Regions from separate parts of the Kitasatospora sp. NPDC059648 genome, predicted to be linked through region 1. Evidence: predicted binding sites of a transcription regulator. Region 1 holds the regulator's gene; the other holds the start of a gene.
What was found. The regulator HspR, encoded in region 1, represses chaperone genes until heat shock. The targets are predictions, from matches to a motif close to TTGAGNNNNNNNNNCTCAA.

Region 1 (9,587 bases):
ATCATCCAGTTGCCGATGATCGGCAGTTCCCACTCGGCGTCGAAGAGCTGGCCCATCGCGTTGACGATGGTCAGCACCAGGCTGAAGAAGCCCACCGCGACGAACCAGTGGGCGATGCCCACGATCCCCCAGCGGTTCATCCGGGTGTGCCCGAAGAACTCGGTCGCGAGGGTCTTCACGCGCTGGGCGGGCTTCCCGAAGCGGGTGGAGTCCGGCGCGCCGGTCAGCACCACCCTGAAGATGTGCCACGCCGCACGGAGGGCGAGCGCGGTGCCGATCACGAAGGTGACCAGCGAGATGACGATCGCTGCTAGTTGCATCGCTCTCCGTCTCCTGCGGCTTGCGGTTGAGCAGTCTCTGCGGTTTTCCGAAGAGATTGTACTGGTCGGTAACTTGCCGGGCCGACGGCCCGGACATTACCGGTGAGCAACAGTTGTCCAGAAGGCTCCCAAGCTATGGCGGCAGTCACGTGACCGCACGCGCGCCGCCCCGGTCCGCGACCGCGGACCGCAGGGCCCGGCCGCCCCGGTCCGGGCGGGGGCCGGCGCGGTGATCGGCACCAGGACCGGCCTCAGCAAAGTTGAGCGGCTCGCACTCACACCTGTTGACGCCCCCGGTTGGGTCGTGCATCCTTGAGCCCGTAAAGCTCAACTCTTCCGTGGAGGTATCTACGATGGCACGCGCGGTCGGCATCGACCTCGGTACGACGAACTCGGTCGTCAGCGTTCTGGAGGGTGGCGAGCCCACCGTCATCACGAACGCCGAGGGCGCGCGGACCACGCCGTCCGTCGTCGCCTTCGCCAAGAACGGCGAGGTCCTCGTCGGCGAGGTGGCCAAGCGCCAGGCGGTCACCAACGTCGACCGCACCATCCGCTCGGTCAAGCGCCACATGGGCACCGGGTGGAAGATCAACATCGACGGCAAGGACTTCACGCCGCAGCAGATCTCGGCCTTCGTGCTGCAGAAGCTGAAGCGCGACGCCGAGGCGTACCTGGGCGAGACCGTCACCGACGCCGTCATCACCGTCCCGGCGTACTTCAACGACTCGGAGCGCCAGGCCACCAAGGAGGCCGGCGAGATCGCGGGCCTGAACGTCCTGCGCATCGTCAACGAGCCGACCGCGGCCGCCCTCGCGTACGGCCTGGACAAGGACGACCAGACCATCCTGGTCTTCGACCTCGGCGGCGGCACCTTCGACGTCTCCCTGCTGGAGATCGGCGACGGGGTCGTCGAGGTGAAGGCCACCAACGGTGACAACCACCTCGGTGGTGACGACTGGGACCAGCGCGTCGTCGACCACCTGGTCAAGGTCTTCCAGGCCGGCCACGGCGTCGACCTGTCCAAGGACAAGATGGCCCTGCAGCGTCTGCGCGAGGCCGCCGAGAAGGCCAAGATCGAGCTGTCCTCGTCCTCCGAGACCTCGATCAACCTGCCGTACATCACGGCCTCCGCCGAGGGCCCGCTGCACCTGGACGAGAAGCTCACCCGCGCGCAGTTCCAGCAGCTGACCGCGGACCTGCTGGAGCGCTGCAAGGTCCCGTTCAACAACGTGATCAAGGACGCCGGCATCTCGCTCGCCGAGATCGACCACGTCGTCCTGGTCGGCGGCTCGACCCGCATGCCCGCCGTCGCCGAGCTGGTCCGTGAGCTCACCGGCGGCAAGGACGCCAACAAGGGCGTCAACCCGGACGAGGTCGTCGCCATCGGCGCCTCGCTCCAGGCCGGTGTCCTCAAGGGCGAGGTCAAGGACGTCCTGCTGCTCGACGTCACCCCGCTGTCCCTCGGCATCGAGACCAAGGGCGGCATCATGACCAAGCTCATCGAGCGCAACACCACGATCCCGACCAAGCGCTCCGAGATCTTCACGACGGCCGAGGACAACCAGCCGTCCGTACAGATCCAGGTCTACCAGGGCGAGCGCGAGATCGCCGCCTACAACAAGAAGCTCGGGATGTTCGAGCTGACCGGTCTCCCGCCGGCGCCGCGCGGCCTGCCGCAGATCGAGGTCACCTTCGACATCGACGCCAACGGCATCATGCACGTCGCCGCCAAGGACCTCGGCACCGGCAAGGAGCAGAAGATGACCGTCACCGGCGGCTCCTCGCTGCCGAAGGACGAGGTCGACCGCATGCGCCGCGAGGCCGAGCAGTACGCCGAGGACGACCACAAGCGCCGCGAGGCCGTGGAGACCCGCAACTCCGCCGAGCAGCTCGTCTACTCGACCGAGAAGTTCATCGCCGACAACGCCGACAAGCTCCCGGCCGACGTCAAGACCGAGGTCGAGTCCGCCATCGGCGAGCTCAAGGAAGCCCTGAAGGGCGAGGACATCGCGAAGATCCGCGAGGCCTCGGAGAAGGTCTCCACCACCGCCCAGAAGCTCGGCCAGGCGCTCTACGCCAACGCCGACGCCGCCGGTGCCGGTGCCGCCGCGGCCGGCGAGTCCACCCAGGCCAAGGAAGACGACGTCGTCGACGCCGAGATCGTGGACGACGAGAAGCCCAAGGGCGGTGCGTCGGCATGACGGACAAGCCGCAGGGCGGCAAGCCCGGCGACGACTCCGCCGCCGAGGAGGCCGTGATCAAGGCTGCCGAGGAGGCCGCCGCCGCCGGTGCGGGCGAGGGCTCCGAGGAGCTCGCCACGGCCAAGCGCGAGCTGGCCGAGCGCACCGCGGACCTGCAGCGCCTGCAGGCCGAGTACCAGAACTACCGCAAGCGGGTCGAGCGCGACCGGCTGACCGTCCGCGAGATCGCGGTCTCCAACATCCTGGAGTCCCTGATCCCCGTCCTGGACGACATCGGCCGCGCCCGCGAGCACGGCGAGGTGACGGGCGGCTTCAAGTCCGTCGCCGAGTCCCTGGAGACGGTCGTAGCCAAGCTGGGCCTGCAGCAGTTCGGCAAGGAGGGCGAGCCCTTCGACCCGACGCAGCACGAGGCGCTGATGCACAGCTACTCCTCGGACGTCACCGAGGACACCTGCGTGCAGATCCTCCAGCCCGGCTACCGCATCGGCGAGCGGATCATCCGCCCGGCGATGGTCGCCGTGGCCGAGCCCCAGCCGGGCACCCAGACGACGCCCGGGCCGGACGCCGAGGCCGAGTCCGGCGAGGACAAGTCCGACGGTGGCTCGGACAGCTGACAACCTGTGACAGCTGACAACCAGTGCGCTGCGGAGTCGCGTGCCAGCCAGTACGGCGGCCGGCTCCGCAGCGCGCTGTCAACGGCTCCTCCTTCGGCGGCTGTTGACAGCGCAGTGACGATGGACATCGGGAGGTGGCGGAAGCCGTGAGCGAGCGCAGCGAGCGAACCATGAAGAGGTGCGTGTCCCGCTCAGCGGCTGCCGAGCGCAGCGAGGTGGGCGCATGAGTGGCAAGGACTACGTGGAGAAGGACTACTACAAGGTCCTCGGCGTGCCCAAGGACGCCACCGCCACCGAGATCAAGAAGACCTACCGGAAGCTGGCGCGCGAGTTCCACCCCGACGCGAACAAGGGCGACGCCAGGGCCGAGGAGCGCTTCAAGGACATCTCCGAGGCGTACGACGTCCTCTCCGACGACAAGCGCCGCAAGGAATACGACGAGGCCCGCAGCCTCTTCGCCAACGGCGGCTTCCGCACCGGCGGGCCCGGCACCGGCAGCTACAGCTTCGACTTCGGCGACCTCTTCAGCGGCAGCCAGGGCGGCACCGGCGGCGGCGGGCTCGGCGACGTCTTCGGCGGCCTCTTCAACCGCGGCGGCGCCCGGCAGGCCCAGCCCCGGCGCGGGGCCGACGTCGAGACCGAGGTGACGCTCTCCTTCGAGGAGGCGGTGGACGGCGCCACCGTCCCCCTGCGGATGACCAGCCAGGCCCCCTGCCGCACCTGCAACGGGACCGGCGCCAAGTCCGGCACCACCCCGCGGGTCTGCCCCACCTGCGTCGGCGCCGGCACCGTCAGCCGCGGCCAGGGCGCCTTCGCGCTCTCCGAGCCCTGCAAGGACTGCCGCGGCCGGGGCATGATCGTCGACGACCCCTGCGCCGACTGCCACGGCAGCGGCCGGGCCAGCTCGGCCCGCACCATGCAGGTCCGCATCCCGGCCGGCGTCCAGGCCGACCAGCGGATCCGGCTCAAGGGCAAGGGCGCCCAGGGCGAACGCGGCGGCCAGCCCGGCGACCTCTACGTCACCGTGCACGTCGACCCGCACCCGGTCTTCGGGCGCAAGGGCGACAACCTGACCGTCACCGTCCCGGTCACCTTCCCCGAGGCGACCCTCGGCGCCACCATCGAGGTGCCCACGCTCAACGGCCCCGCCGTCAAGCTCAAGCTGCCCCCGGGCAGCGCCAACGGCCTCACCATGCGCGCCCGCGGCAAGGGCGCCACCCGCAAGGACGGCACCCGCGGCGATCTCCTCGTCACCGTGGAGGTCGTGGTGCCCCAGCACGTCACCGGCGACGCGCTGAACGCCCTGGAGCAGTACCGAGAGGCCACCGCCTCCGACGACCCACGAGCCGCCCTCTTCCGGGCGGCGAAGGGAGCGTGACGACCAGATGTCCCCGAATCCGATGAACCCGACGAACCCGATGGACGCCGGCGGCCCGATCGGCCCCGGGATCGGCGAGGGCCTGCCCGGCAGCGGCCCCCGCCGCACCCGGCGCGCGGCCGCCCCGCCGCAGTACGTACTCACCGAGGAAACCCCGGTGTACGTCATCTCGGTCGCCGCCGAACTCTCCGGCCTCCACCCCCAGACCCTGCGCCAGTACGACCGCCTCGGCCTGGTCAGCCCCGACCGCACCGCCGGCCGCGGCCGCCGCTACTCCGCGCGCGACATCCAGCAGCTGCGCGAGGTCCAGCGGCTCTCCCAGGACGAGGGCATCAACCTGGCCGGGATCAAGCGGATCATCGAGCTGGAGAACCAGGTCACCGCCCTCCAGGCCCGCATCACCGAACTGGTCGACTCCCTCGAAGGCGCCGCCACCGCCCTCCAGCAGCGCGAGGCCGCCGTCCACGCCTCCTACCGCCGCGACCTGGTCCCGTACCAGCCCCCCACCCCGCAGTCCAGCGCCCTCGTCGTCTGGCGACCCAAGCGCTGACCCGGGCACCCTGCTCACCCCAGCCGCCGGCTCCCTCCTGTTCGGGGGGTGCCGGCGGCTGGGTGTTGGTGAGAGAGTGACATTCTGACAAGCTGGCCGGCACACCACACGGTCACAGGTCACTGGACTCGCAGCCTAAACTCCAGTGCTGGCAGATCCTGGAAAGCCTCGGATATACGGCAAGGAGCCGAAGATGAGTGGACGGGCTCAACTCGGTCCGACTGCGGGTGGGATTCCCGTTCTGTCACCGGAGGCTCGGGCGCTCTACCTTGAGATCGTCAAGGCTGACGGGCGCGTTTCAGCAGAATCCCCCTACCACCAGCTGAACGGCCTGAGCGAGTTGCTGGAGATCGGGCTTCTGATGCCCGATGCCGACGACCGCAACGAGCTGGTTGCCGTCGATCCTGCCCAGCTCTCCGCACGGCTGAGCGGCACCTGGCAGCGTCAGGCTCTCGACCTCCTGTCGCGGGCGGTGTCCCTCCCCGCCGAACTCCACGAACTCTCCCAGGAATTCCACGCGCCGGAGAAGAGCGGCGGCGCAATCGAATACGTTCAGGGAAAGGTCCTGATAAATCAGCGACTCGATCAGCTCTTCACGACCGGCACCGAGGAAACGCTGGCTCTCCAGCCTGGCGGGCCGCGTCCGCCGGAACTGCTGGCCGCCATGGTCGAACGCGATCTGGAGGCGCTGAACCGCAGCACATCGATGCGGACCATCTACCACGCCAGCACGCGCTATCACCAGCCGACCAGAGATTATGTTGCCAAGCTCGCGAAAGCCGGCGGGCAGTTCCGCACCCTGGACGAGCCGTACACCCGACTCATCGTCATAGACCGGCGAGTGGCGGTCATACCGGTAGCCGACGACATGACGCTGGCAGCGTTCATATTCGAGCCCGTCATCGCCAATTACCTGGCGGAAGAAGTCTTCGAGCCCAGCTGGAACAGAGCCCTGGAGTTCGACGGCAACCGCGCCGTGCCGCAGCAGGTCGTATCACGACTCCGCCAAACGATCATTGACCTGATGCTCGCCGGGATCAACCACCGAGTCATCGCGCGCCGCCTGGGAATCAGTGAGCGAACCCTCGCCCGGCACATCGCCGAGATGCGGGAGGACTACAACGTCGAGTCACTGTTCCAACTCGGCTACGCGCTGGCTCGCGCCGCCGAGCACGCTCCGAGCTGACGGGCGGACAGGCGTGTTCCGGTGAGGCCGGTGCACCTGCGACAAGCCGGATCACGCCCAGCCGATGTCCAGATCCTGACTCACCCCCACCGCTTTGGCGGTGACGACGTCATTCGAACCGGCCGTCGCACCAGCAGCTGCGCAATAACCAGCCAGGGCGGTCATGCCAACGACCGACATCAATACGGCCTTGTAGACAAATCGGCGCAAACGAGACATGCGCCTACCCCTTCCTCGCGCGCACTGCATCAACCAACAAGACAAGCACCATCGTCCATATGCTGCCTCAGGTCGTACAGGCGTGCCAAGCTCGCCTACGCGTCATCTCCCTGCCAGGCATCCACATGACACCAGTGAACCCTGGACGCGCAGGCCCTCAGCGATGGACGATCAGTTCGCTCTCGATGGTCCGACAGAGTTCCCAATCCTGGCAATGTTCAGTCAAATGCGCCATCACCCCCGTTCCCCCGTAGGCCCTCCAGCTTGATCAGTCTGCATTCGACCGATGCTCAGATCAGACCGGAAGACCATTTCCCCGGAGTCGACATGACCGAGCCCTACCTGCGTCAGCACGACAGCCAGGCCCCTGAGGGTCGGCGTGCACGTGTGTTCCTGGCCGCGCCGCTGATGCGGCTGACCGGCCCCGCAGACAGTGTGGTGACGCTCGCCAGCCGGACGCGGCTGACGACGCTCCGCACCACCCTCCTCCGCAGCGGTGCCGCCGTGTACAGCGCGCACCACAGCGACGCCTGGACCGTCGCCGGCCGGGCCCCCGAGCCCAGGGTGCCGTCCGACTTCCGTGCGCTGCAGTCCGCGGACCTGGTGTTCGCCTACGTCGGAGCCCCGCTCTCGGCCGGGGTGAGCCTCGAACTCGGCTGGGCGTCGGCGCTGCGCAAGCCGATCGTCCTGCTCGTCGACGAGGCCATCACCCACAACCCGCTGATCGCCACCATCGAGCAGGTCGCCCCCGTCCTGCCGCTGGTCTTCGACGACACCTGGTCGCAGGAGGCCCTCCACCACACCGTCGAGACCGCCCTGGACTGGGCCGGCATGGCGCTCTCCCTCCGCGAGGGCTTCTGGACCGCCCCCGGCGACCGCTTCAACGTCCCCCGGCAGCAGACCGCCGTCCCCGGCTACTGGCCGACCGGCGCCGCCACCGGCTGAGCGGAGCTCACCCACCGGGCTCACCCGCCCGGGCTCCCCGCATCTGCCAATGGGTCAGGCCGCGGGCGAGCAGGCGGCCGCCGCGGACGGCGGCGAGGTAGCGGGCGCGTTCGGCGGGGCCGGGCTCATCCGTCATCTCGGGCGCCTCTCATCAGCCAGCCGAGCTGGAAGAGGGTCTGGGCTCCGTAGCGGTCGCGGAGGCGGGAGATGTGGCCGGCGACGGTGCGCTCGCTCAGGCCGAGGCGGGTGGCGACGGCACGCTGGGTGAGGCCGCGGGCGAGCAGGCGGCCGACCCGGTCGGGGATGGTACGGGCGGGGCCCCGGCCGAGGGCGGCGGCGGCTTCGGTGGTGTCGGCGCGGAACCAGTCGCGTTCGAAGCCGCTGATCAGGTAGGTGAGGGCGGCCGGGTCGCTGATGAAGGCGGCGGCGCTGTTGTCGTCGTTGGCGGAGATCACGGCGACGCTGCGGTCGAAGACGATCAGCCGCTGGAAGGGCTCGTCGAGGATCCGGATCTGCGAGCCGTACCGGGTGACCTCCTCGGCGTAGGCGATCGCGGGCGGTTCGGCGAGGGCGACGGGCTGGTAGATGGTGCGCAGCGAGCAGCCGCGCTGGAGGAGTTGGACGTCCTGGGCGAGGGCGATCTGCAGGGCGTCGGCGGGGCGCTGGCCGGGCTGGGCGGTGAGGACCTCGGAGCGGCAGTCGGAGACCAGCTGGGAGATCCGCTGGCGGATGTGGACGTGGCCCTCGACGTGGACGGCGCCGCCGGAACCGCCGGACGGGCGGGGCATCGCGTCGTACGCGCGGGTGAGCCCGTCCAGGGCGCCGGGGAGGTTCTCGGCGCGGACCAGCAGCCGGGTGGCCTCGCTGCGCAGTTCCGCGCCGAGGCGGTCGCTGACGGAGCGCGGGCTGACGGCGGTGTAGCAGCGGTCCATCCGGTTGACCATGACCAGGCCGATGTCGAGGAGCTGCCGGAGCGCGGTGCGTTCCCCGTCGGTGATGTCGGCGAACGGGATGCGGCCGCCTCGGGCGATGACCGCCAGGTACAACTGCCGGGCCGCCTCGCCGGGTTCGCCGCCCTCGGGCACCTGGTGCGGCGTGACCGCCGGTTCCGCCGCCACGTCGCACTCTCCCTGCCGGACGCCTCTCCCCTGATCCCTCACCCGCACGCACGGCCCGCGGGTACCGGCGGCCGGGGGGCGTCTCACGGTACCGGCCGGACGGTGGACCCCCGGGGCCGGGTGCCGTCGCACACCGGGATCCCGGGGGTCCCCATCAGTACGCCAGTGCCTGGGCGCTTCCGTCGAGGCGGAGCAGCAACGCCTCGCCGGCTCCGGCTCCGGGGGGCCATCACCACACATGGACCCCGGCCGGGGCTCTTCCCCCCCGTTCCACGGCTGCGGAACGTTGCACCCGTGGTCAGTTCTGAAGAGCAAGTCGCCACCATCGGGCTGCGGTGCCCGGACGGCCTGGCGTGCCTCCACCCTCACAGCGTGACGGCCGGTGGACAAGTGCCGCCCGAGTGCAGGTTCGCGCAATTGCAGCTATCTGCATCCCGGCGGGGGCGCGGGGCCACGGCCGGCAGGTCGGATTCCGGTGAAGACCGAGGCCAGCGGGGGACGGGAACGGCGGCCCACGGCCGGCTGTGCACCGTCGTCCTGCAGCTGCGCGTTCCTGCAACGGTGACGCGCCCCTGACGGCGGGTGTCCGCTCGCCGTCGGGCGGCCGGTGCCCGCCGGACGGTCCCGGGCCCCCGCGGCTCAGCGTGCCAGCAGCCGGCCGCGCAGCAGCCCGGCGGCCGTTCCGCCCGCCGCCAGCAGCCAGGCGGTGCCCAGCAGCAGGTAGAGGCCGACGGCCAGCCCGGTGAAGCCCCCGAAGCCGGTGTGCCGGGCGAGCGCCGAGGCGCCGGTGACGCAGGTGCCGACCGGGAAGGTGAACGCCCACCAGGTCATCGCGAACGGCATCCCGGCCCGCCGGGCGCGCAGGTTGGCGGTGAGCGCGACGGCCAGCCAGAGCATCGCGACGCCGATCACCGCGACGCCGTACAGCTCGGCCAGCGGCAGCATGACGGGCGCCAGCGCGGGCAGCACCGGGCCGGCCGCGTCGGCGAGCTGGTGGATCGCGGTGACGGACTGTCCGAGCGGGCCGAGCACCAGGAACAGCGCGGGCGTGAGCGC
Region 2 (9,587 bases), on a different contig from region 1:
AGGTGTGGAAGCCGTCCACCGCGCCGGGGCCGTCGTGGGCCACGGCGACCTTGAACCCCTCCGCGCCCAGTCGGGCCGCGATCGACTCGGCGATCGTGGGTTCGTCCTCCACCACCAGCACTCTGCGCTGACTGCTCACCGTGCCACCGGTGTTGGGGTTGTCCTGCTGAATTTCTGTCACGGTCACGCCACCGCCCCCAGGGCTGCGGGCCGGCCACCTGTGGGGATGGCGGGGCTCCGCTCGTAGTCTTGTTCCGTCGTGGACTGTGCCGGGTCCGCCGTCCCGTCGCGCGCCCGGGAGTCGGTGCGGACGGATGGTCTCCCGTCCACTTCTCCCACGCACATCGCAGCGTACGGACAGCGGGTGCTTTCCGGCAGGTGGACCGGACGTTTCCGGCCCGTGGACCGGCTGTCCGGCCGCCCGTGGACCCACCGCATGAGTGGGCACGGGCCGCTACCTTACCCGGCGAATTTTCTCTGCGTAACGGTACGTATGCAGTCCAATTGACGCCAAGTCGCCGGTCAGAGGCCCTACTGACGCGTTAATGGGAAGTAGGTCCGGACCAATGCCGGGATTCCGGCGGCTCCCCCCAGCTACGGTCTTCACGGGCTTTTCCCAGGTGCCTCTCAGAACCTCGACGTACCGTGGCCACGACAACGCCCCGCCGGGCGGAATCCGGCGCACGCGCCGGTACGTTGGGCACCCTGCGAGCACCGGTGTCGGCGGGCGTGGAGCGGAGGCGGCATGGCGGGACTGCGGCGGGAGGCCGTCCGGAGCGCGCCCGCGGGGGTGCCGTACGGAATGCTCCGGTACGGACTGCGCACCGGCGTCTTCGAATGGCTGCTGGAACGCGTGCCGACGCCCCGCCGCACTCCCTTCACCCTCGGATATCTCGCCGTGGTGGGAGTCACCACCACCTTCGCCGGGATCGCCGATCCGGAACTCGTCCGGCGTTTGCGGGAGGCTTCCAGTTCGGACGGCCACAACCTGCTCCAGCACCCCTTGCGCGCCCTCGTGCTCAGCGGGTTCTGGGTGGCCGGGGAGGTGTGGATGCCCTACCTGTGGGGCTTCGCCTTCACCCTGGCCCCGCTGGAGCGCAGGGTCGGCGCCGGCCGGGCCGCGGCGGTGTTCGCGATCGGGCACGTGACGGCCACGCTGCTCTCCCAGGGCGTGGTGATCGCCGCGGTGGAGGCCGGGCGGATGGCCCCGGAGGCGATGGACCACCTGGACATCGGGGTCAGCTACGGCGTGCTCGCCTGTCTGGGCGCGGTGGCCGGGCTGCTGCCCTGGCGCGGGCGGGTGCTGGCGCTGGGCGGCGTCGGGCTGATGATCGCCCAGCAGATCGCCACCGAGAAGGACGTGGTCACGGCCGTGGGACACCCGGTCGCGGTGCTCAGCGGAGTGGCGCTGTCGCGCTGGCTGCGGCGGATCGAGCGGCGCCCGCCGCGGCCGCGCACCCGGTCGGCCCAGGCCCCGGCAGCCGGCTCCGCCGCCTCCTCGGCCGCCGCGGCGGTGCGGGCCGGTGCGCGTCCGTCCGCCGCGCGCTGACGCCCGGGCCCTCTTGGGCCGTTCTCTCCGCCTCCTTTTGACGGCGCCTCCTCCTCGTTGCTCCGGCGATGTGGCGTTCGCTGACGGCGAACAAGGTGTCGGGAACATCCGGGGCCCGCGGAGGCTTAGTCAGGTCGACTCAAGTTCGCTGACTGGGGAGAGATCATGGCATCGACGTCCACACCGCTCACCCTGCCCGTGCTGCCGCTCGACGACGAGGTCGTGCTCCCGGGCATGGTCGTCCCGCTGGACCTGAAGGACGCCGAGGTGCGCGCCGCGGTCGAGGCCGCCCGCGCCGCGGCCGCCGGCTCCGGCAAGCCCCAGGTCCTGCTGGTCCCGCGGGTGGACGGCTCGTACGCGGCGGTCGGCACGCTGGCCACGGTGGAACAGGTCGGCCGGCTGGCCGACGGCGATCCCGCGGCCCTGGTGCGCGCCGTGCGCCGGGTCCGGATCGGGGTCGGCACCACCGGCCCCGGCGCCGCCCTCTGGGTGGAGACCACGCCGTTCCGGGAGTCCTCGGTCGGCATGCCGGTGGCCGGGCGGGCCGCCGATCTGGTCAAGGAGTACAAGGCGCTGTCCACCCAGTGGCTGCGCAAGCGCGGCGCCTGGCAGATCGTCGACCGGGTCGCGCAGATCGAGGGCGTCGGCGAGCTCGCCGACAACATCGGCTACGCGCCCTTCACCACCGCCGAGCAGAAGCTCAAGGTGCTGCTGGAGGCCGACCAGGTCGCCCGACTGGAGTACGCGCTCACCCTGCTGCGCGACCACCTCGCCGAGGAGGAGGTCAACGACACCATCCGCAAGGACGTCGAGGAGGGCGTGGCCAAGCAGCAGAAGGAGTTCCTGCTCCGCCGCCAGCTGGAGGCCGTCCGCAAGGAGCTGGCCGAGCTGAACGGCGACCCGGCCGACGAGGAGGGCGACTACCGCGCCCGGGTCGAGGCCGCCGACCTCCCGGAGAAGGTGCGGGAGGCCGCGCTCAAGGAGGTGGACAAGCTGGAGCGCTCCTCCGACCAGTCGCCCGAGGGCTCCTGGATCCGCACCTGGCTGGACACCGTCCTGGAGCTGCCCTGGAACGAGCGCACCGAGGACGCCTACGACATCGCCGGCGCCCGCGCCGTGCTCGACGCCGACCACGCCGGCCTCGCCGACGTGAAGGAGCGGATCGTCGAGTACCTGGCCGTCCGCAAGCGCCGGGCCGACCAGGGGCTCGGTCTGGTCGGCGGCCGTCGCGGAGGCGCGGTGCTCGCCCTGGTCGGCCCGCCCGGTGTCGGCAAGACCTCGCTCGGCGAGAGCGTGGCCCGCGCCATGGGCCGCAAGTTCGTCCGGGTCGCCCTCGGCGGTGTCCGGGACGAAGCGGAGATCCGCGGCCACCGGCGCACCTACGTCGGCGCGCTGCCCGGCCGCCTGGTACGGGCGATCAAGGAGGCCGGCTCGATGAACCCGGTCGTCCTGCTCGACGAGATCGACAAGGTCGGCTCCGACTACCGGGGCGACCCGGCCGCCGCCCTGCTGGAGGTGCTGGACCCGGCCCAGAACCACACCTTCCGGGACCACTACCTGGAGGTCGAGCTCGACCTCTCCGACGTCGTCTTCCTCGCCACCGCCAACGTGCTGGAGGCCATCCCCGAGCCGCTGCTCGACCGGATGGAGCTGGTCCGGCTGGACGGCTACACCGAGGACGAGAAGGTCGTCATCGCCCGCGACCACCTGCTCCCGCGCCAGCTGGAGAAGGCCGGGCTCGGCGACGGCCAGGTCAGCGTGGACGAGGAGGCGCTGCGCAGGCTCGCCGGGGAGTACACCCGCGAGGCGGGCGTGCGCACCCTGGAGCGCTCGATCGCCCGGGTGCTGCGCAAGATCGCCGCACAGGCCGAGCTGGGCGAGCGCGAGCTGCCCGCCGCGGTCGGCGCGGGGGACCTGCGTGCCCTGATCGGCCGACCGCACCACGTGCCGGAGTCCGCTCAGGAGCCCGCCGAACGGCGCACCGCCGTCCCCGGCGTGGCCACCGGCCTCGCGGTCACCGGAGCCGGCGGCGACGTCCTCTACATCGAGGCCTCGCTCGCCGACGCCGAGACCGGCGGCACCGGGCTCACCCTGACCGGGCAGCTGGGCGACGTGATGAAGGAGTCCGCACACATCGCGCTCTCCTTCCTGCGCTCGCGCGGCGCCGAACTGGAGCTGCCCGTCACCTCTCTGCGCGACCGCGGCGTGCACCTGCACGTCCCGGCCGGGGCCGTCCCCAAGGACGGGCCGAGCGCCGGCATCACCATGACCACGGCGCTGGCCTCGCTGCTCTCCGGCCGCAAGGTGCGCACCGACGTGGCGATGACGGGCGAGGTGTCGCTGACCGGGCGGGTGCTGCCGATCGGCGGGGTGAAGCAGAAGCTGCTCGCCGCCGACCGGGCCGGCCTCACCACGGTGATCATCCCCAAGCGCAACGAGGCCGACCTGGACGACGTCCCGGCCGAGGTGCTGGAGCGGCTCACCGTCCACCCGGTGGCGGACGTGCGCGAGGTGCTCCAGCTGGCCCTGGAGCCGGCCGGGGTGCTGGTCGCCGCGGCCTGACGGTGATCGACAGGGGGACGGCCGGTCCGCGTGCCACACTGCGGACATGCCGTCCCCCACGCAGCGCGTCCTGGCCCGGGTGCCGGCGCGGCTGCGGCCGTTCCTGGTCCGGCACCGCCGGCTGGTGAAGTTCCTGACCGTGGGCAGCGGCTGCTTCGTGCTCACCACGGTGATCGACCTCGAACTCAAGTTCACCGTCCTGGAGCACCGACCGGTGGCGGCGCTGACGGTGGCGACGGTGGTCGCCACCGCCGTCTCCTACGTGCTCAACCGCCGCTGGGCCTTCCGGACGGACGGGCGCCGACCCGAGGCCGTGCTGTTCTTCCTGGTCAGCGCGGTGGCGATCGGCGTCAACGTCCTCCCGCTGGCACTCTCCCGGTACGTTCTCCAGCTGCGCGAGCCGTACATCGGCCCGTTCCAGCAGGAGATCGCGGACTTCCTCAGCGGGATGGTCCTCGGCACCTTCGTGGCCACGCTGTTCCGCTACTGGGCGATGCGGCGCTGGGTCTTCACCAGCCCCGTCGCGGGGACGCACGCCGGGCCGGAACCCGGTTACGCTGCACCCGAGATGCCACGGGATGTGCCGTAAGACATGAGGTGACCGATATGAGCGCGGAGCCGGACGGCGTCCGGACCGGGCCCGCCAGCCAACAGGGGATGCGCCGGTCGAACCTGGCCCTGGTGCTCGGCGTCATCGCGCGCGGCCCCCGCTCGCGCGCCGAGGTGGCCGCCGAGACCGGGCTGACCAGGGCCGCGGTCTCCTCGCTCGCCGAACAGCTGATCTCGGCCGGCCTGGTCGTCGAGGAGGGCCCCGCCGCCCCCAGTGGCAAGGTCGGCCGCCCCGGCACCGCGCTCGGGCTCAACCCGCTCGGGCCCGGCGGCCTCGGCGCCGAGATCGGCGTCCGGCACCTCGGCGTCTGCGTGGTCGACCTGCGCGGGGAGGTCCGCGCCTGGCGGCGCCAGGAGAGCGCCAACCGCGGCCGCCCGCCCGCCGCCGTGATGGCCGACCTCGCCCAGCTGGTGCGCTCGGCCGTCGCCGAGTCCGGCCTGCGCCCGGCCGGGCTGACCCTGGCCGTACCCGGGCTGGTCGGCGGCAGCGGGGTGCTCCAGCGGGCGGCCAACCTCGGCTGGCAGGACGTCCCGCTCGCGGCCGAACTGCGCCCGGCGCTGCGCCTCGCCGGGGACGGCCTGGCCGAACTGCCGGTCGGGGCGGACAACGAGGCCAACCTCGGCGGACTGGCCGAACGCTGGCTCGGCGGGAGCCCCGAGGACTTCCTGTACGTCTCCGCCGAGGCCGGCGTCGGCGCGGCCCTCGTGGTCGGCGGCCGGCTGCTGCGCGGCGCGCGCGGCTACGCGGGCGAGCTCGGCCACGTCCCCGTCCACCCGGAGGGGCCGCGCTGCGCCTGCGGGGCGCACGGCTGCCTGGAGCAGTACGCGGGGGAGGCCGCGGTGCTGCGGGCGGCCGGGCTGGCCGGCCGGCGCGGCGACTGGGTGGCCCTGCTCGCCGACCGCGCTGGCGCGGGGGACGAGCCGGCCCGGGCGGCGCTGGCCGGGGCCGGTTCGGCGCTGGGCATCGCGGCCGCCGGGGCCGTCAACCTGCTGGACCCGGCCGCGGTGGTGCTGGGCGGCGGCTTCGCCCGGCTGGCGCCCTGGCTGCTGCCGGCGATGCGACGCGAACTCGTCGCCCGGGTGACGGTGCGGCCCTGGGCGGAGGAGCGGCTGACGGTCTCCCGGCTCGGCCGGCGCGGACCGCTGCTGGGCGCGGCGGTGGGCGTGGTGCGGGCCATCGTCGCCGATCCGGGCCCGTTCGCGGGCGGCTGAGCCCCCGTATCCGCCGGGCCCGCGCACCCGCCGGGCCGCCGCACCGCCGGGCCCGGCTCCCGGCGAGCCCGTACGTCCCGCCGGAGCGCGACCGAGCCCCCGGCCGCGGTGGCCGGGGGCTCGGACCGGACGCGGTGCTACGCGTCCGCGTGGGTCTCCGCAGGGTCCCCGGCGACGATCGCGCCGCTCTCGGCGCGCGGGCCGCGCAGCACGGCCAGGGAGGCGACGCCGACGCCGATGACCGCCCAGACCACCAGGACCAGGATCGGCATGCCCAGGTTGGTGGAGCCGAAGTAGGCGATCGACTTGGTGGCGCTGGTGCCGGCGCCGTTGGGGATCAGCGAGCCGATCGCCCGCCAGAACGGCGGCATCATCGGTGGGGGGTAGACGCCGCCGGCGCTCGGGTTGCCCAGCACCACGAAGACCAGCACCGCGAGGCCGATGCCGATGATCCCGAACAGGCACTGCAGCGCCATGGTGAACGCGCCGACGGTGAAGACCACCAGGGCGCCGATGGCGGTCAGCGTCACGATCGAGCCGGGCAGCGCGTCCAGCACCGGTCCGGCGATGATCGTGCCGCCGAGGCCGGCGCCGACCGAGTACAGCGCCAGGACGCCGAGGCGGATCAGCAGGCGGTGGACGTTGGCCGGCTTGGAGCCGGCGCTGATGCCGAGGATCGAGGCGACCAGGTAGCCGCCGACGCACCATCCGATGACCAGGTAGAAGGCGGTCAGGCCGTTGGTGTCGCCCTTGGCCAGCGGGACGACGTCCTCGACCCTGACGGTGCGGCCCTGGGACTTGTCCAGCGCGGTGGTGATGCTCTCGGCGGCCCTGGCGGCGGAGGTGCCGCGGGCGCTGCCGGTGAGCAGGGTGTCCTCGGTGCCGGTCGGGTTCACGACCAGCGCGGCGTAGAGCTTCTGGTCCTTGATCTGCTGGGTCGCCGTCTCGGTGTCCGGCGCGGTGACGGGCTCGACGGCCTCGTCCGGCACCGACGCCAGGCCCTGGAGCAGCTTGGGCGTGACCTGCGGCGGGGCGACCACCGCGATCGACAGCTTGTGCGGGGTCGGGTGGTGCAGCGCCCCGACGTACGAGGTGATGAAGCCGAGCTGCAGCAGCAGCACCCCGATCACGAGCATGGCCGCACGCGGTGTGACCGCGCCCTTCAGTTCAGCGACGAAACCCTGCCCCCGGGCGGCCATCCACATCTCCTTGCGTATCGGCGGAAAACGGATACTTAATATCATGAACTAGTTGGCTCGTCCCATCTCCCGCACCGGTTCCCGGCCACGGCCGCTGGGCGATACTGGCGCGGTGACGGACGAGGAAGCGCTGGTGGCGGTGGAGCGCGAGGTCGGACTGATGTTCCGGCGGGGCCGCGCGAGAGTGGCCGAACTCTCACGTCGGGTGCACCCCGAGCTGGAGGGTGCGGCGTACAGCATGCTCGGCTACATCGAGCAGGCCGGGCGGGTGCGGGTGACGGACGTCGGCGTGCACTTCGCGGTCGGCAAGGGCACGGTGAGCCGCCAGATCCGCGCGCTGGAGGAGCTCGGCCTGGTCGCCCGGGAGCCGGACCCGGTGGACCGCCGGGCGGCGCTGGTCTCGCTGACCGAGGACGGGCGGCGGCGCTTCGAGTCCGCCCGGGACGTCCGGATGCGGCGGGTGCGCGAGGTGATGGGCGGGTGGTCGCGCGAGGACGTGGACCGCTTCGCCGAGCTGCTGCGCCGCTTCAATCAGGTGCTGGGGGAGCCGCCCGCGGAGTGAGGCGAGGGCCCGGATCCGGGATTGCTGGAGTGCGAAGACAGTTGCCTTAGTCAACCATTGGTCGTATGGTTGCTTAAGGCAACAAATTTTCATGCCCGTGCGTCCCCGCGCACCGCACCCGCTCCGCACTCCGCCCGCCTCGCCGAAGGACCCAGATGACCGCGACCACCGAGGCCTCGACCGGCGCCGCAGCCGCCGTCGACGACCGACCGATGACCCACCGGCAGGTGATGGAGGCACTGTCCGGCCTGTTGCTCGGCCTGTTCGTGGCCGTGCTCTCCTCGACCGTCGTCTCCAACGCCCTGCCGCACATCCTCACCGACCTGCACGGCGGCCAGTCCGCCTACACCTGGGTGATCACCGCGGCCCTGCTCACGCTGACCGCCTCCACCCCGATCTGGGGCAAGCTCTCCGACCTGGCCAGCAAGAAGCTGCTGCTCCAGATCGCCCTGCTGATCTACATCGCCACCTCCGCGCTGGCCGGCCTGTCGCAGAACACCGGTGAGCTGATCGCCTGCCGCGCGCTGCAGGGCATCGGCGCCGGCGGTGTCGTCGCGCTCGGCCAGATCTGCCTGGCCGCGATGGTCCCGCCGCGCGAGCGCGGCCGGTACAGCGGCTACTTCGGCGCGGTCTTCGCCCTCGCCACCATCGGCGGCCCGCTGATCGGCGGCGTCATCGTGGACACCTCCTGGCTCGGCTGGCGCTGGTGCTTCTACGTCGGCATCCCGTTCGCGCTGGCCGCGATCCTGGTGGTGCAGCGCACCCTCAAGCTGCCGGTGGTCAAGCGCCCGGTGAAGATCGACTACCTGGGTGCGCTGGTCATCACCGCCGCCGTCAGCCTGCTGATGATCTGGATCACGCTGGCCGGCACCGACTACGCCTGGCTGTCCTGGCAGACCGCGGTGATGGTCGGCGGCGGCCTGCTGCTGGCCGCGCTGGCCGTCGTGGTCGAGCGCCGTGCCCCCGAGCCGGTCATCCCGCCGTCGCTGTTCAAGCACCGCACCGTCACCCTGGCCGCGATCGCCAGCGTGCTGGTCGGCGTCGGGATGTACGGCGCGACCACCTTCCTCAGCCAGTACTTCCAGCTGGCCAAGGACAAGTCCCCGACGATGGCCGGTCTGATGACCCTGCCGATGATCATCGGTCTGGCGCTCTCCTCCGCGGTGGCCGGCCGGCTGATCACCAAGTACGGCAGGTGGAAGGCCTACCTCGTCTCCGGGACCGCGCTGCTCGCGATCGGCTTCGGCCTGCTCGGCACCGCCCGGGTCGACACCGACTACGGGCTGCTCTCCCTCTACATGGCGATCACCGGAATCGGCCTCGGCCTGACCAGCCAGAACCTGGTGCTCGCGGTGCAGAACACGGTGCCCCGGCACGAGCTCGGCGCGGCCAGCTCCGTCGTCACCTTCTTCCGCACCATGGGCGGCGCGATGGGCGTCTCCGCTCTCGGCGCGCTGATGACCAACAAGGTCGGCCACTACCTGGCCGAGAACCTGGCCGCGGCGCACATCCCGGCCGGGCACGCGGCGGCCGGCGGCGGCATCCCGGACCTGGCGAAGCTGCCCGCCCCGATCCTGCCGCTGGTCACGGACGCCTTCGGCCACGGCGTCGGCACAGTCTTCCTGTGGGCCGCGCCCTTCGCGGCGCTGGCCTTCGTCACCGTGCTGTTCATCCGGGAGACCGCGCTGAGGACGAGCCAGCAGGGCTGACCGGACGCGGGGACACGCGGAACGGGCCGGGGAGTGTCGAACACTCCCCGGCCCGTTGTGGTTCCTTCGTGCGGGACGGACTACGGCGCGGCGATCAGCACCAGGCCGTAGGCCACCGCGGCGGCGCAGAGCGCGAAGCAGACGTACGCGCCGGCCAGCAGGGCCGGGCGGCCGCCGGAGGCCTG

Region 2: the regulator HspR is predicted to act here: its motif matches at 1,674-1,692, upstream of lon (endopeptidase La).

What each region holds. Positions count from the first base shown of each region.
Region 1 is NZ_JBHWDU010000026.1:56,659-66,245, forward strand. Features, by position in the region: gene ACFV1W_RS17955 ((Fe-S)-binding protein) at 1-320, opposite strand, end outside; gene dnaK (molecular chaperone DnaK) at 674-2,521, shown strand; gene grpE (nucleotide exchange factor GrpE) at 2,518-3,135, shown strand; gene dnaJ (molecular chaperone DnaJ) at 3,359-4,513, shown strand; gene ACFV1W_RS17975 (heat shock protein transcriptional repressor HspR) at 4,554-5,063, shown strand; gene ACFV1W_RS17980 (helix-turn-helix domain-containing protein) at 5,257-6,249, shown strand; gene ACFV1W_RS17985 (hypothetical protein) at 6,301-6,468, opposite strand; gene ACFV1W_RS17990 (hypothetical protein) at 6,796-7,413, shown strand; gene ACFV1W_RS17995 (hypothetical protein) at 7,421-7,549, opposite strand; gene ACFV1W_RS18000 (LuxR family transcriptional regulator) at 7,539-8,531, opposite strand; gene ACFV1W_RS18005 (TDT family transporter) at 9,171-9,587, opposite strand, start outside.
Region 2 is NZ_JBHWDU010000011.1:143,580-153,166, reverse strand. Features, by position in the region: gene ACFV1W_RS10195 (response regulator transcription factor) at 1-181, opposite strand, end outside; gene ACFV1W_RS10190 (rhomboid-like protein) at 746-1,549, shown strand; gene lon (endopeptidase La) at 1,715-4,111, shown strand; gene ACFV1W_RS10180 (GtrA family protein) at 4,158-4,700, shown strand; gene ACFV1W_RS10175 (ROK family protein) at 4,718-5,932, shown strand; gene ACFV1W_RS10170 (DUF3533 domain-containing protein) at 6,070-7,131, opposite strand; gene ACFV1W_RS10165 (MarR family winged helix-turn-helix transcriptional regulator) at 7,244-7,693, shown strand; gene ACFV1W_RS10160 (MDR family MFS transporter) at 7,849-9,402, shown strand; gene ACFV1W_RS10155 (hypothetical protein) at 9,483-9,587, opposite strand, start outside.